DNA from 3 places in the Kitasatospora sp. NPDC088160 genome. Region 2 is predicted to be linked to each of the others. Evidence: riboswitches for the same ligand, from Rfam matches in the RefSeq annotation. Region 2 holds a riboswitch; each other region holds the start of a gene.

Region 1 (4,774 bases), on a different contig from region 2:
CCGGTTCGTCCACGGTCCACACGTGCACCTCGTGCCCCAGCTCGCGCAGCCGCGTCACCAGCTGCGGGCGGGCCCGCACCAGGTCGATGCCCGGTCCGGCGATCCGAGCCCCGCCCGGCAGCGGGGAGCCCGGGCGCAGCCGGCCGAGCAGCGGCAGGGTCCGTTCGAACAGGAACACCCGCCGGTACTCCGGCGCCGAGGCCGCCACCCGGTTCAGCCCCACCGAGGAGAAGCTCATGATCCGGGCCGAGGGGCGCTCGCCCTCCCGGCTCGCGCCGATCTTGAAGCGTTCGAGCTTCCGCAGCAGTTCGGCCTCCACCCGGCCGCGGTAGCGCACCGGGTGCTTGGTCTCGATCGCCAGGTCCACCGGGCGGCCGCAGTCCACCACCAGCTCCAGCAGCCGCTCCAGCCGCAGCACGCCGCGCAGCTCGGGGTCGGTGCTGGGGCGGCCGGTCTTCCAGGCGCCGAAGTCGTACGCCTCCAGCTCGGCCAGCGTCATCGCCGAGACGGTGCCCTGGCCGTTGGAGACCCGGCCGATCCGGCGGTCGTGCACGCAGACCAGCTCGCCGTCGGCGGTCAGCCGGACGTCGCACTCGACCGCGTCCGCGCCCTCGTCGAGCGCGCGCCGGTACGCCGCCAGGGTGTGCTCGGGCAGGGCGTGCGAGGAACCGCGGTGGGCGATCACCTGGACGGGCGGCGTGGTGCGCGCCGCCGTCGAGGACGGGTCTGTGCTGGTCACGGGCCCCACGATAGGCGGCGGAAGTGACGCGCAGGCGAAGACGGCCCCAATCTGCGGGGCCGTCTTCGGTGTCGGTCGGTCAGCTCGGCGCCGTCCTGCGGGTCAGCGGGGTGAGCGCCCAGGTGACCAGCGCGGGCACCAGGAAGGCGAACAGCGAGGCGGACGTCCACTCCTGCGGGGTGAAGTGCAGGGCGTCCTGGGCGGAGGTCCAGAAGTCCGTCCACCAGCCGGCCACCGCGGTCGGCGCGATGAACTGGTAGACCGCGAAGCCCAGCACCCAGGGCAGCAGCATCAGGCGGCGCGAGGGCGCGTCGGCGGAGAGGTTCCAGCCGTACCGGCCGGCGCCGAAGAAGTAGTCCACCGCCAGCACCGCCAGCAGCGGCACGAAGACCGAGCCGATCAGACCGAGGAAGTTGGTGTAGGTGTCGGTGAACTTGTCGATCTGCAGTGCCAGCACGGTGATCAGCAGGCCGATCCCGCCGGTCAGCACCCGGCGGTCCACCTTCGGCAGCAGGTTCTGCACCGACATCGCGGTCGAGTACACGTTGGCGAAGGACTGGTCCGTCTCGCGCAGCACCAGCACCAGCAGGAACAGCCAGCCGGCCCAGACGCCGAGGAAGGAGTCGAAGATCCTGTTCGGGTCGCCGTCGGACTGCAGCAGGGCCATCAGGCCGAGCACGTAGCACCAGACCTGGGCGATCGTGTAGCCGGAGAAGCTGCCCCAGAACGCCGAGCGTGCGGTGCGCGAGTGCCGGGTGTAGTCGGCGGCCAGCGGGACGAAGGAGATCGACACCGCGATCATCGCGTCGGTGGCGCCCAGGAAGCCGTGCCAGTTGCCGGCGCCCGGGTCGGGCACCCCCTGGCGGCCCAGCTGGACGGTGAAGTACACCATCGCGACGGCGACCGCACCGGCCACGAAGCGGCGCAGCACCGCGATCGAGCCCAGTGGCCAGATGGTCAGCGCGGTGGTCAGCGCGCCCGCCAGGAGCACGAACAGCCAGCGGTAGCCGTCGGTGTGGGCGACGGTCTGCGCGCCCGCCGCGATCGTCAGCAGCTCGAACACGCCCCAGCCGACGCACTGGACGATGTTCAGCACCGTCGGGACATACGACAGCCGGGTGCCGAACAGCCCGCGCAGGTTCGCCATCGCGGGCGCGCCGGTACGGGCCCCGATCAGCGCGGCCACGCCGAGCATCGCGGTGCCGACCACGGTGCCGGCCACGATCGCGGTCACCGCGGCGGCCAGCGACAGCTCGCTGCCCTTGGCGCCGAGCACGGTCGCGGCGGTGGAGAAGCCGATCAGGCTGACGCCCAGGTTCATCCAGAGCGCGAAGTGGTCCCGGAAGCGCAGCGTGCGCGGCGGCTCGGTGTCCAGCACGAGCGGCGCCTCGGCACGCTCCGGGCGCTCCAGGACGGCGGTCGCCGTGCCGGTGGGGCCCGCGTGACCGCTGTCACCGCCGTGAGCGGTCGGGGACGGTTCGGGGAAACCCTTGGACGCGGGCGCGTCCGAAGAAGAGGATGGCGAAGCAGGCGACATGGCCGATACTCCCTACGCCGGCATTACCCGGACAGGTTCCGGCGGTCTGCGCCCCCTCGACGGTCCGCCCACGATCCCGTGGCGTACGGTCGACCAGCGCACTCTCAGCCTGGATGGTCCAAGCTCCCGCGTGTCAGTTGTGAGCGACAGGCTAACCGGCCCGGGGGTGAACGCCAAGGCCACGGGGTGTGCGGCCCGCATCGCGGGACGCCCGGCGGAGGTGGGGGAGCCTCCGGTCGTCGGCCTGGTCTTCGGTTCGGCCGTCGACTTGCTCGTCGGCTCGGTCATCGCTCGGTCGTCGGCGTAGGACAGCCTGGTCGGCGGCCCGGCTGTCGGCTGCGGCTAAGGATTCTTATGAGTTATTCAGAGGGGTCCTTACGGCAAACGAATCGGCAGTACGAAAAACTATGGTCCTTGGTTCTGTCAGCTATGGAGGTCGTTCGTGAGCACCGAGCGCGAGGTTGGGCCCACCGGGCCGCAGGGGGAGCAGCCCTCGGGCGGCCAGGCGGCGGCTGTTCCCGCTTCCGACGGCCACGCCTCGGGCGGGCACCAGCCGACACTGGCCTTCGGCCGGGTCCCCGAGCCCGGGGCCGCTCCGGCCGCCGAGGCCGCACCGGCTGAGGCCGCGCCGACGGAGGGCGTTGCGGCCGATGGTGTTCCGGCCGAGGGTGGGTACCAGCCCACCGTGGCCTTCACCAAGGTCCCCGCGCCGGAGGCGCCCCCGCAGACCCCGGCCGCGCCGGTCGTCGACGCACCGGCCGCCCCGGTCGACGCCGCCACCGGCTACATCGACGCGCCGCCGCCGGTCCTGCCGCCCGCCCCGCCGGTCCCGGCCGCGCCGGCGGCACCCGCCGCACCCGTCGCACCCGTCGCACCCGTCGCCGAGAGCCCGGCCCTGCCGCCGGGTGCCAACCCGTACGCCACCCCGGCCCACGGCGTCCCCGCCGCCGGCCCGCACGACCCGTACGGCACCCCGGCCGCCCCCGGCGCGCCCGCCGCGCACCCCGCGCCCGGCCACCACCCGTTCGGCGCCGGCCAGCCGCTCGGCGGCTGGGGTGCCTCCCACGACGCCGGCGGCGGCGCGGGCTACCCGGGTGGCCCGGCCGGACCGCTCGGCTACCCGGCCGACTACCCCGGCGGCCCCGGCGGCCCGCGCAAGAAGCGCGGCGGCCTGGTCGCCCTGATCGCCGCCGTCGCGCTGATCGCCGGCGTGGCCGGCGGTGCGCTCGGCGTGACCGTCGCGGACCGCAACGACAGCACCAGCAGCGCCGACGACCACCGCAGCACCACCGTCCAGGCCAGCAACACCCAGAAGAACGAGCCCGCTCCCGGCTCGATCGCCGGCATCGCGCAGAAGGCGCTGCCCAGCGTCGTCACCATCAAGGCGCAGGGCAACGGCGAGTCGGGCACCGGCACCGGCTTCGTCTTCGACACCGAGGGCCACATCCTCACCAACAACCACGTGGTCGCGCCGACCCTCAACGGCGGCAAACTGACCGTCAAGTTCGCCGACGGCACGTCCTACAACGCGTCCGTGCTGGGCCACGCCGAGGGCTACGACGTCGCCGTGGTCAAGATCGAAAACCCGCCGAAGAGCAAGCTGGCCCCGCTTCCGCTGGCCGACTCCGACAAGGTCAACGTCGGTGACGCCACCGTCGCGATCGGTGCGCCGTACGGCCTGGAGTCCACCGTCACCAGCGGCATCGTCAGCGCCAAGGACCGCCCGGTCGCCTCCGGCGACGAGACCGGCGGCCAGTCCTCCTACATGAACGCCCTGCAGACCGACGCCTCGATCAACCCCGGCAACTCCGGCGGCCCGCTGCTCGACTCCAGCGGCTCGGTGATCGGCATCAACTCGGCGATCCAGTCCAACGCCTCCGCCAACGGCCGGGCCGGCAGCATCGGCCTCGGCTTCGCCATCCCGATCAACCAGGCCAAGTGGGTCGCCGACACCCTGATCAAGACCGGCAAGCCGGTCTACGCCAAGCTCGACGTGCTGCGCAACGACGACTACAAGGGCGACGGCGCGCAGATCCAGACCCGCGACATCCAGGGCCAGCCGGCCGTCACCCCCGGCGGCGCCGCCGACAAGGCCGGTCTCAAGCCGGGCGACGTCATCACCAAGCTCGGCGGAGTGCCGATCGACAACGGCCCTGCCCTGGTCAGCCGGATCTGGACGCACAAGCCCGGCGAGACCGTCGACGTCGAGTACACCCGCAACGGCCAGCAGTTCAACACCAAGGTCACCCTCGGCCAGCGGGACGGCGACAGCTGACCCCCACCCGCACGAAACGGTGTGCACCGAACCCCGCCGGACCCGTTAGGCTGACCTCCGCCTGGAGAGCTGCCCGAGCGGCCTAAGGGAACAGTCTTGAAAACTGTCGTGCGGTGACCCCGTACCGTGGGTTCGAATCCCACGCTCTCCGCTGGTTGGAGAACCACCTGCTCAGGGCGGGTGCCGAGATCACTCGGCACCCGCCTTCCGCGTTTTCGGCGGG
Region 2 (5,025 bases):
GTGAGCATCTCGTAGAGCAGGATGCCGGCCGCGTAGACGTCGACCCGCTGGTCGGTGGGGGCGTCCGGGAGGATCTGCTCGGGGGCCAGGTAGGAGACGGTGCCGAGGACCGTGCCGCCGGTCGCGGTGCTGGTCGAGGTGGGCGCGCCGTCGGCGGTGCCGAGGACCCGGACCAGGCCGAAGTCGGCGACCTTGACCAGTCCGTCCTCGGTGATCAGCACGTTCTCCGGCTTGACGTCCCGGTGCACCAGCCCGGCCCGGTGGGCGGCGCCGAGGGCGGCCAGCACCGGCTCCAGCACGTCCAGCGCGGCCCGCACGGACAGCGCGCCGCGGTCGCGCAGCAGGTCCCGCAGGGTGCGGCCGGGCACGTACTCCATGGCGAGGAAGACGTTGGCCCCGTCCGCGCCCTGGTCGAAGACGTTCACCACGTTCGGGTGGGAGAGTCGGGCGACGGCCTTGGCCTCGCGGATGAACCGGGCGGTGAAGCCGTCGTCCCCGGCCAGCGCGGGGTGCATCACCTTGAGGGCGACGACCCGGTCCAGCCGGGTGTCGGTGCCCTTGTAGACGGTGGACATCCCGCCGGTCGCGATGCGCTGCTCGACCCGGTACCGGCCGTCGAGCAGGGTACCGATCAGGGGGTCGTGCAGTGCCATGTCCACCCGGAGAGTCTAGGGCCGCAGGCGGCAGCCGGACCCGGAGGACATCCCCTCCGGGCCCGGCTGTGCCCGGTTTGTGACACGGCACACGCGGGTGGGTGCCGGGCGCCAGGGCGTCAGAACGCCGGGTGCTCGCGGGTGTCCAGCTCCGCCCGGCCGGCCATCGCCGAGGAGGCCTCGGCGTGGAACCGGCGCGGGATGCGGCCGGCCCGGTGGGCGAACCGGCCCGCCTCGGCGGCGTGCCGCATCGCCTCGGCCATCAGCACCGGGTCCTGCGCCCTGGTCACCGCGGAGGCGAGCATCACCGCCGCGCAGCCCAGCTCCATCGCCAGCGCGACGTCCGAGGCGGTGCCGGCGCCCGCGTCCAGGATCACCGGGACGCCCGCGTCCTCCACGATCAGCTGGAAGTTGTGCGGGTTGCGGATGCCCAGGCCGGAGCCGATCGGCGAGCCCAGCGGCATGATCGCCGCGCAGCCGACGTCCTCCAGCTTGCGGGCCAGCACCGGGTCGTCGTTGGTGTACGGCAGCACCGTGAAGCCGTCGTCGACCAGGGTCTCGGCGGCGTCCAGCAGCTCGATCGGGTCCGGCAGGAGGGTCCGCTCGTCGGCGATCACCTCCAGCTTCACCCAGTCGGTGCCGAGCGCCTCGCGGGCCAGCCGGGCGGTCAGCACGGCCTCCCCGGCGGTGAAGCAGCCCGCCGTGTTGGGCAGCACCCGGATGCCGTTGCGGGTCAGCACGTCCAGGACGGAGCCCTGGGTGCCGGCGTCGACCCGGCGCATCGCCACGGTGGTCAGCTCGGTGCCGGAGGCCAGCAGCGCCCGTTCCAGGATCTCCAGGCTGGGTGCGCCGCCGGTGCCCATGATCAGCCGGGAGCCGAAGGACTCCCCGGCGATGGTCAGCAGGTCGTCAGCCATGTCAGCCTCCCTGGACGGCGGTGAGGATCTCGATCCGGTCGCCCGCCGACAGTTCCGTGGCCGGCCACGAACTGCGCGGCACCACGGCCTCGTTGAGGGCGGCGGCGACGCCGCTGTGGGCGGCGCTGAGGGTGGCCACCACCTCCGCGAGGGTGGTCGTGGCGGACACCCGGCGGGGCTCGCCGTTGACGGTCAGCCCGATCTCGGCCGGTGTGGTCTGGGCCGGTGTGGTCTGGGGTGGTGCGATCTCGGTCATGCGGAGGCCTTCGTGGTGGAGCGGTCGGGGGAGAACCGGGTGGGCGTGAACGGCTTTGCAAGCTCGGGGAGTTCGCCGGTCGCCAGGTACTCGGCGAGCAGGTCGGCGGTCACCGGGGTGAGCAGCACGCCGTTGCGGTAGTGGCCGGTGGCGGCGACCAGCCCGGGCAGCGCGGTCGGGCCCAGCAGCGGGGCGTTGTCCGGCGAACCGGGACGCAGCCCGGCCGAGGTCTCCAGCAGCGGGAGTTCGGTGATGCCCGGCACCAACTCGTGGGCGTCGCGCAGCAGTTCGTACACCCCGCCGGCGGTGACCGTGGTGTCGTAGCCCTGCTCCTCGGTGGTCGCGCCGATCACCAGCTCGCCGTTCTCCCGGGGCACCAGGTACAGGTGCTGTCCGCGCACCACCGCGCGGACGTTGCGGGACAGGAACGGCCGGTACGCCTCGGGGATCCGCAGCCGCAGGATCTGCCCCTTCACCGGGCGGACGGCCGGCAGCACGCCCTCCGGCAGCCCGGGCAGCCGGTGGCTGTGCGGGCCGGCCGCGAGCACCACCTGGTCGGCCCTCGGTGTCTCGCCGGTGCCGAGCCGGGCGCCGACCGCGCGGCCGTCCTCGACCAGCAGCCCGACGGCCTCGGCCCGGTGGAGCACGACCCCGGCGAGCTCGCAGGCGGCCACCAGGGCGGTCAGCAGCCGGCGGGGATCCACCTGGTGGTCGTCCGCGACGTGCAGGCCGCCGCGCACGCCGGGGGCGAGCATCGGCTCCAGCCTGCGGGCCTCCCGGCCGGTCAGCCAGGCCGAGTCCAGGCCGAGCCGCTGGTGGAAGGCGTGCAGCTCGCGCAGTTCCTCGCGGTCGTCGGAGTCCAGCGCGACGGCGATCGTGCCGCACCGGCGGTACCCGGTGTCCAGGCCGCCGCTCGCCTCGGTGAGCTCGGCGGCGAAGTCCCCGTACCGCTGGTTGGAGGCCATGCCGAGGCGCAGCAGCGGCTCCTCGCCGTACTGCAGCTCGGTGACCGGGGCGAGCATCCCGGCCGCGACCCCGGCCGCCCCGCCGCCGGGGGAGGGGTCGACCACGACGATGTTCCCCAGCCCGCGCTGCGCGGCGCGCCAGGCGACGGCGAGGCCGATGACGCCCCCGCCGATCACCAACACGTCGGCGTGGGTTTCCTCGGGCAAGCGTGACAAGGCTGCTCTTCTCCCTTCGCCGGAATGACCCGGATCAGGTTCGGACGGTCGCGGGCCGTGCCAGCCCGCCTCTCAGCCCGGTACGCCGGGCTCCCGTGATGGTGCCCCCACCATAACGCCGGGGGCGGGCCCGGCCGAAGGCCCGTACGCGGGGTGGACGGGCCGGTGGCCCCGGCAGGGCGCTGAGTACAGTGACGGGCGTGGCAGAGCTGAACGGAACGGATCAGGTGGTCGTCGTCGGGGCCGGGCTGGCCGGGGCGCAGTGCGCCCTGAAGCTGCGGCAGGGCGGCTGGCGGGGGCGGATCACGCTGGTCGGGGAGGAGCCGCACGCGCCGTACGACCGGCCGCCGCTCTCCAAGGACGTGCTGCTCGGCAAGGCCGACGCCACCACCCTGGACATCGACTACCCGCACCTGGGCATCGAACTGCTCACCGGCCGCCGCGCCACCGGCCTCGCCCCCGGCGTGCTGCACACCGACGCCGGCGACCTCCCGTACGACGCCCTGGTGATCGCCACCGGCGCCACCCCGCGCGCCCTGCCCGGCGCCGAGCGCGCGCACCTGCTGCACACCCTGGACGACGCGCTGGCGCTGCGTGCCCTGCTGCGGCCCGGCCTGCGGCTGGTGCTGGTCGGCGCGGGCTGGATCGGCGCCGAGGTGTCCACCGCCGCCCGCGCGGCCGGCTGCGAGGTGACGGTGGTCGAGGCGGGCCCGGCGCCCGTCCCCGGCGCGCTGCCGGCCGAGGTCGGTTCGGCGATGGCCGCCTGGTACGCCGAGGCCGGTGTCGACCTGCGCTGCGGGGTCGGCGTGGCCGCCGTCGAGGAGGGCGCGGTGCTGCTGGCGGACGGCTCGCACCTGCCCGCCGACGAGGTCGTGGTCGGCGTCGGCGCCCGGCCCGCGACGGGCTGGCTGGCCGGTTCCGGCGTCGAGCTGGACGGCACCGGCGCCGTCCTGGTGGACGGGCGGCTGCGCACCGGCCTGCCCGGCGTCTTCGCGGCCGGGGACTGCGTCAGCTACCCGTCCGCCCGCTCCGGCGCCCGGCTGGCCGTCCAGCACTGGGACCACGCGTTGCAGTCCGGCGAGGCCGTGGCGGCCGCCGTCCTCGGCGCGGACGCGCCGCCGTACGACCCGGTGCCGTACTTCTGGTCGGAGCAGTTCGGGCGGATGGTCCAGTACGCCGGGCGGCACGCCGAGGGCGACGAACTGCTGTGGCGCGGCGGCCCGCAGGACGCCTCCTGGACGGCGCTCTGGCTGCGCGACGGGGTGCCGAGCGCGCTGCTGGCCGTCGACCGGCCGCGCGACCTCACCCAGGGCCGCCGGCTGATCGAGCGCGGCACCGCGCTGGACCGGGCCCGCGCGGCGGACCCCTCGGTGCCGCTGAAGTCGGCGGTCGCGGGGTAGCAGCTGGTGCGCGGGGGGCTGTGGAGGTGGCAGTCTGGTGGCGTGAGTGAGATTGAAAGCAAGATCGAAGCCCTGGTTTCCGAGTGGATGTACCTGCCCGACATCTCGGAGCAGTGGGGGGTGCGCGTCACCGAGGTGCGCGACCTGGTCCGCAGCGGCGGGCTGATCGCCGTCCGGCGGGGCCCCAACAAGTCGCTGCAGGTCCCTGCGGCGTTCATCGACGGCCAGGGGCTGGTCAAGCACCTGTCCGGCACCCTGACCGTGCTGCGCGACTGCGGGTACAACGACGTGGAGATCCTGGAGTGGCTCTTCACCGAGGACCCGTCGCTGCCCGGCAGCCCGATCCAGGCGCTGCAGGAGAACCGCGGCACCGAGGTCAAGCGGCGCGCCCAGGCGATGCTGATCTGATGGCGGCGGACGCACCGCGCCGGCGGCTGGCCGACGCCCGGCTGTACCTGTGCACCGACGCCCGCCGGGAGCAGGGCGACCTCGCCCAGTTCCTGGACGCGGCGCTGGCGGGCGGGGTGGACATCGTCCAGCTCCGGGACAAGGGCCTGGAGGCCAAGCAGGAGCTGGCGGCCCTGGAGGTCTTCGCGGACGCCTGCCGCCGCCACGGCA
Region 3 (4,774 bases), on a different contig from region 2:
TGGTGAGTGCCGTCATATCTGCACTCTAGCACCACTAGCTGCAAAATGCAGAACTCCATCCGGCCGGATCACGCCTCTTTCATGGGCTTGATCAGCAGCGGCGAGTACGGCATACCAGCTCCTCACTGAGGGTGATTGGGACGGCGCTCAGCGTAGTACGCCGGATGTGCCCGCGTCCGAAGTCCGGACAAGTGTGTTGCTGTCCGCCTTCCGTGCGCAGACACGGTGCCGCCCCGGCAAGCGTCGAAGCTCACCGGGGCGGCAGCGAGGTGCAGCTGGACGTCAGTCGGCCAGCGGGAGATAGACCCGGTTGCCCTGGGCGGCGAACTCGGCGGACTTCTCCGCCATCCCGGCCAGCGCCTCGGCGTCGAACTCGGTCTCCACGGCACTGGAACCGTCACCGTGCTCGGCGCGGATCTTGTGGCTGATCTTCATCGAGCAGAGCTTCAACCCAGAACCAGCACATTCACGCTGGCCAACCACACTGGCGCACCGCCCGGACCGGACGAGACCGTCAGTACGGGAGCAGAACCGTGGTGTCGAGGGTGAAGCCGAACGGCTCGGGGATGTGGATGACCTCCCCGAAATCGGCGTCTTCCCTCATCCGATAGCGACCGGCCTCGGGCTCCCTGAAGAGCGTGACGGTCTTCTGCGCGGCGTCCACCAAGAGGTAGAGCGGGATCTGCATCAGCGGGTAGTCACGGAGCTTGCCGACCCAGTCGTTCTCCGGGTTCGACGGCGAGACGATCTCGACTGCGATGAGAGCCAGCTCGGCCGGAACCCTGTTCTCCGTGGTCGTCATGGCGTCTTCGGGGAGATACGTGAGGTCTGGGTTTCGCAGCTTCGACACCTGAGGAGAGGTCAGGTCCATGTTTCCCGTGGAGAGGTATCCAGCCGGAGCACGGGCCTCGAACTGTCGGCGGACAACGGAGAGGTTCCGCTCGTGGATGGCCGAGGGCGACGCCTGCATGATGACGATGTCACCAGAGAACTCGATCTTGAAGTTCGCCGGGGCGGACCTGCGGAACTCCTCGATCAGGGCGAGGTGCTCAGGGTTCATCTGTCCTCCTGGGGTATGGCCCAGCACCACGCTACCGGCTGATGAGGAGACGCTGCCCCAGGACAGCCTCTTCGGTGTCAAGGGACAGCGCCATCGTCAGACCCTCGTCAGTCGGCCAGCGGGAGGTAGACCTTGTTGCCCTGGGCCTTGAACTCCTCGGACATGGCCTTCATGCCCTCGACGGCTTCCTCGTCGTACTCGGGCGAGGCCGCACCGTTGCCGAACTTCTCATTGATGCTTTTGCTGATCTTCATCGAGCAGAACTTCGGGCCGCACATGGAGCAGAAGTGGGCCGTCTTGGCGGGTTCGGCGGGGAGGGTCTCGTCGTGGAAGGCGCGGGCGGTCTCCGGGTCGAGGGCCAGGTTGAACTGGTCCTCCCAGCGGAACTCGAAGCGGGCATCGGAGAGGGCGTCGTCCCAGTCCTGGGCGCCGGGGTGGCCCTTGGCGAGGTCGGCGGCGTGGGCGGCGATCTTGTAGGTGATCACGCCGGTCTTGACGTCGTCGCGGTTGGGCAGGCCCAAGTGCTCCTTGGGCGTGACGTAGCAGAGCATCGCGGTGCCCCACCAGGCGATCATCGCGGCGCCGATGCCCGAGGTGATGTGGTCGTAGCCGGGGGCGACGTCGGTGGTGAGCGGGCCGAGGGTGTAGAACGGCGCCTCGTCGCAGATCTCCTTCTGGAGATCCATGTTCTCCTTGATCTTGTGCATCGGGACGTGGCCCGGGCCCTCGATCATCACCTGGACGTCGCGCTCGCGGGCGATCCGGCCGAGTTCGCCGAGGGTCTGCAGTTCGGCGAACTGCGCCTCGTCGTTGGCGTCCGCGATGGAGCCGGGGCGCAGGCCGTCGCCGAGCGAGAAGGTGACGTCGTAGCGCGCGAGGATGTCGCAGAGTTCCTCGAAGTTGGTGTAGAGGAAGTTCTCCTGGTGGTGCGCCAGGCACCAGGCGGCCATGATCGAGCCGCCGCGCGAGACGATGCCGGTCTTGCGGCGGGCGGTCAGCGGGACGTACCGGAGCAGGACGCCGGCGTGGACGGTCATGTAGTCGACGCCCTGCTCGCACTGCTCGACGACGGTGTCCCGGTACACCTCCCAGCTCAGGTCCTCGGCCTTGCCGTCGACCTTCTCCAGGGCCTGGTAGAGCGGCACGGTGCCGATCGGCACGGGGGAGTTGCGCAGGATCCACTCGCGGGTGGTGTGGATGTTGCGGCCGGTGGAGAGGTCCATGACGGTGTCGGCGCCCCAACGGGTGGCCCAGGTCATCTTCTCCACCTCCTCCTCGATCGAGGAGGTGACGGCGGAGTTGCCGATGTTGGCGTTGATCTTCACCAGGAAGTTGGTGCCGATGATCGCCGGCTCCACCTCGGGGTGGTTCACGTTGACCGGGATGACGGCCCGGCCGCGGGCCACCTCGGCCCGCACGTACTCGGGGGCGAGGCCCTCGCGCAGCGCCACGAACTCCATCTCGGGGGTGACCACGCCCCGCTTGGCGTAGGCGAGTTGGGTGACGGCGGCACCGCCGCGGCCGCGCAGCGGGCGACGCGGGCGGCCCGGGAAGACGGCGTCCAGGTTGCGCAGGTTTCCGCCGCGCGGCGAGGTGTGCTTGATCCCGTCGTCCTCGGGGCGCGCCTCGCGGCCGTCGTACTCCTCGACGTCGCCGCGCTGGCGGATCCAGGCGTCGCGCAGGGCGGGCAGGCCGCGCCGCACGTCGGGTTCGTAGGCCTGGTCGGTGTACGGGCCGGAGGTGTCGTACAGCGGGACGGTCCTGCCGTTGGTGAGCTGCACCTCGCGGTACGGGACCCGCAGGTCGGGCCGGGACCCTTCGCGGTAGGCCTTGCGCCAGGCCGGGGTGGGGTAGCCGGTGCCGGCGCTGGTGACGGTGGCGGTGACGGTGGCCGTGGCGGTGGCGGTGGCGGTGGCGGTGGCGGCCTCGGTGCTGCCGGCCTCGGTGCCGCTGTTCCCGGTGCTGCGGGCAGGCTGCGGCTGTGCTTCGAACGTGGTCATCTGACCTCATACTCCCTACGCCGGCATTACCCGGTCAGGTTCCTGCGGTCGACGCAGCCGTCGGTCCGTCCGTCGACGTCCCGGTCAGCGCCCTCTCAGCCCGGTGCTCCGAGCTCCCGCGTCGGCAGGCGGTGTTGCCTGCACATGACGCCCAACACCGTAGCGAGCCGATCGCCGCAGGTCCAGCACGCCTCCGGCCGGCCGGACCCCGCGCCAGGAACGCCGAAGGCCCGGCCCCCTGGACGGGGGCCGGGCCTCGGGCGGTTGCTCAGCCCTTGGCGGCCTTCTTCACCAGGACCACCACGGCGGCGGCGATGCCGGCGACGACCAGCACCTTGATCATGATGCTCAGCAGGGCGCCGACGACACCGAAGACGAATCCCACGATGTTCCAGAGCAGCACCAGGACCAGCACCGGGATGACGATGTTCCGCACCCAGGAGGGCAGCGACTTCCAGAGCTCAGCCATGACCGTTCCTTCTCTCCCCGTGGGGTCGGCTGCCGTCCGGTGCCGCATCCCGCTTGCTTTCGGTACTTCGATCGTACGGGGACACGAGTGCCGGAACGAGGCCCGTCGGCCCGGAGAGAACCCCTAGATCACCCCGACCCGGGGCCCCGGGGAGACCCGGGTGCGGACCTCGGGGACGACCCCCGGCAAGGGCCCCGCACCCCCTGCGACCAGCGGTCAGACCGGCCAGCGCTCGCCGCGCCAGGCGGCGTCCCAGAACATCCACTCGTAGCGCGAGGTGGTCGTGAAGTGCTCGACGACCCGGCGCCGTTCGGCCGGGGAGATCTCCTCGCCGAGGCGGTCGGTGAGCGCCAGCACCCGGCGGACGACGGACTGGAACGCCTCGTCGCCGTAGGTGGCGATCCACTTGGCGTACAGCGGGTCGGGGGAGCCCTGGGCGAGCAGCGCCTCGCCGACCCGGGCGTAGATCCAGTAGCAGGGCAGCACCGCGCCGACGGCCTCGGCGAAGGAGCCGCCGTAGACGGTGGCCAGCAGGTAGCTGGTGTAGGCCCGGGTGGTGGGCAGCACCGGTTCGGCGGCGGCCTGCTCGGCGCTGCCGCCGAAGGCGGTCAGGAACTCGGCGTGCATGCCCTGTTCCGCGGCCAGCGCGCCGACCGCGTCGTCGGCGAAGGCCCGCACGTCCTCCTCGCCGGGCGCCTTGGCGGCGCAGACGGCGAGCGCGCGGGCGTAGTCGCGCAGGTAGTGCGAGTCCTGGACGACGAAGTGGCGGAAGGCCGCACGCGGCAGGGTGCCGTCGGTGAGGCCACCGATGAAGGGGTGGGCGAGGATCTCGGCGTACACCGGCTCGATGGCCGCCCAGAGTTCTTCCGTCAGGCTCTTGCTCATGCCCAGGACCCTAGACGGTCGGTCCGCGGGCGGTCAGCCCTCGGGCGGGGAGAACACCACCAGGACCCGCAGCTCCTCGGTGACGTGGTGGAAGCGGTGCGGGGTGCCGGCCGGGACGTAGACGACGGTGCCGCGCCCGACCGTGGCGGTCTCGGCGCCGACGGTCAGTTCGGCGCGACCGCTGATCACCTGGTAGATCTCGTCCTGGTCGTGCGCGGTCTGCGGGTCGGTGTCGCCGGGGGAGAGCGCGTAGAGCCCGGCGGACATCCGCGGTTCGCACAGGAAGCGCAGGTACGCGCCGTCGTTCGCCGCGCGTTCGACGTCCAGTTCGTCCAACCGGAACAGCTTCACCGCTACTCC

Evidence for each region. Region 2 has a riboswitch for thiamine pyrophosphate ahead of thiO (glycine oxidase ThiO). Riboswitches for the same ligand answer to the same signal wherever they lie in the genome.
Region 1: it holds a riboswitch for thiamine pyrophosphate, as region 2 does, so the genes downstream of both, ACIOGZ_RS36295 (cytosine permease) here and thiO (glycine oxidase ThiO) in region 2, are expected to answer to the same signal.
Region 3: it holds a riboswitch for thiamine pyrophosphate, as region 2 does, so the genes downstream of both, thiC (phosphomethylpyrimidine synthase ThiC) here and thiO (glycine oxidase ThiO) in region 2, are expected to answer to the same signal.

Annotation. Positions count from the first base shown of each region.
Region 1 is NZ_JBIUSS010000031.1:65,904-70,677, reverse strand. Features, by position in the region: gene ACIOGZ_RS36300 (glycerophosphodiester phosphodiesterase family protein) at 1-739, opposite strand, end outside; gene ACIOGZ_RS36295 (cytosine permease) at 819-2,276, opposite strand; TPP riboswitch at 2,269-2,416, opposite strand; gene ACIOGZ_RS36290 (trypsin-like peptidase domain-containing protein) at 2,719-4,551, shown strand; tRNA gene ACIOGZ_RS36285 (tRNA-Ser) at 4,615-4,702, shown strand.
Region 2 is NZ_JBIUSS010000019.1:94,960-99,984, reverse strand. Features, by position in the region: gene pknB (Stk1 family PASTA domain-containing Ser/Thr kinase) at 1-653, opposite strand, end outside; gene ACIOGZ_RS27760 (thiazole synthase) at 773-1,570, opposite strand; gene thiS (sulfur carrier protein ThiS) at 1,572-1,826, opposite strand; gene thiO (glycine oxidase ThiO) at 1,823-2,998, opposite strand; TPP riboswitch at 3,002-3,114, opposite strand; gene ACIOGZ_RS27745 (FAD-dependent oxidoreductase) at 3,199-4,407, shown strand; gene ACIOGZ_RS27740 (Rv2175c family DNA-binding protein) at 4,450-4,815, shown strand; gene thiE (thiamine phosphate synthase) at 4,815-5,025, shown strand, end outside.
Region 3 is NZ_JBIUSS010000005.1:176,068-180,841, forward strand. Features, by position in the region: gene ACIOGZ_RS09595 (FitA-like ribbon-helix-helix domain-containing protein) at 1-16, opposite strand, end outside; partial or broken gene ACIOGZ_RS09600 (phosphomethylpyrimidine synthase ThiC) at 283-465, opposite strand; gene ACIOGZ_RS09605 (Uma2 family endonuclease) at 515-1,060, opposite strand; gene thiC (phosphomethylpyrimidine synthase ThiC) at 1,168-3,060, opposite strand; TPP riboswitch at 3,056-3,190, opposite strand; gene ACIOGZ_RS09615 (DUF5326 family protein) at 3,329-3,529, opposite strand; gene tenA (thiaminase II) at 3,746-4,414, opposite strand; gene ACIOGZ_RS09625 (cupin domain-containing protein) at 4,448-4,765, opposite strand.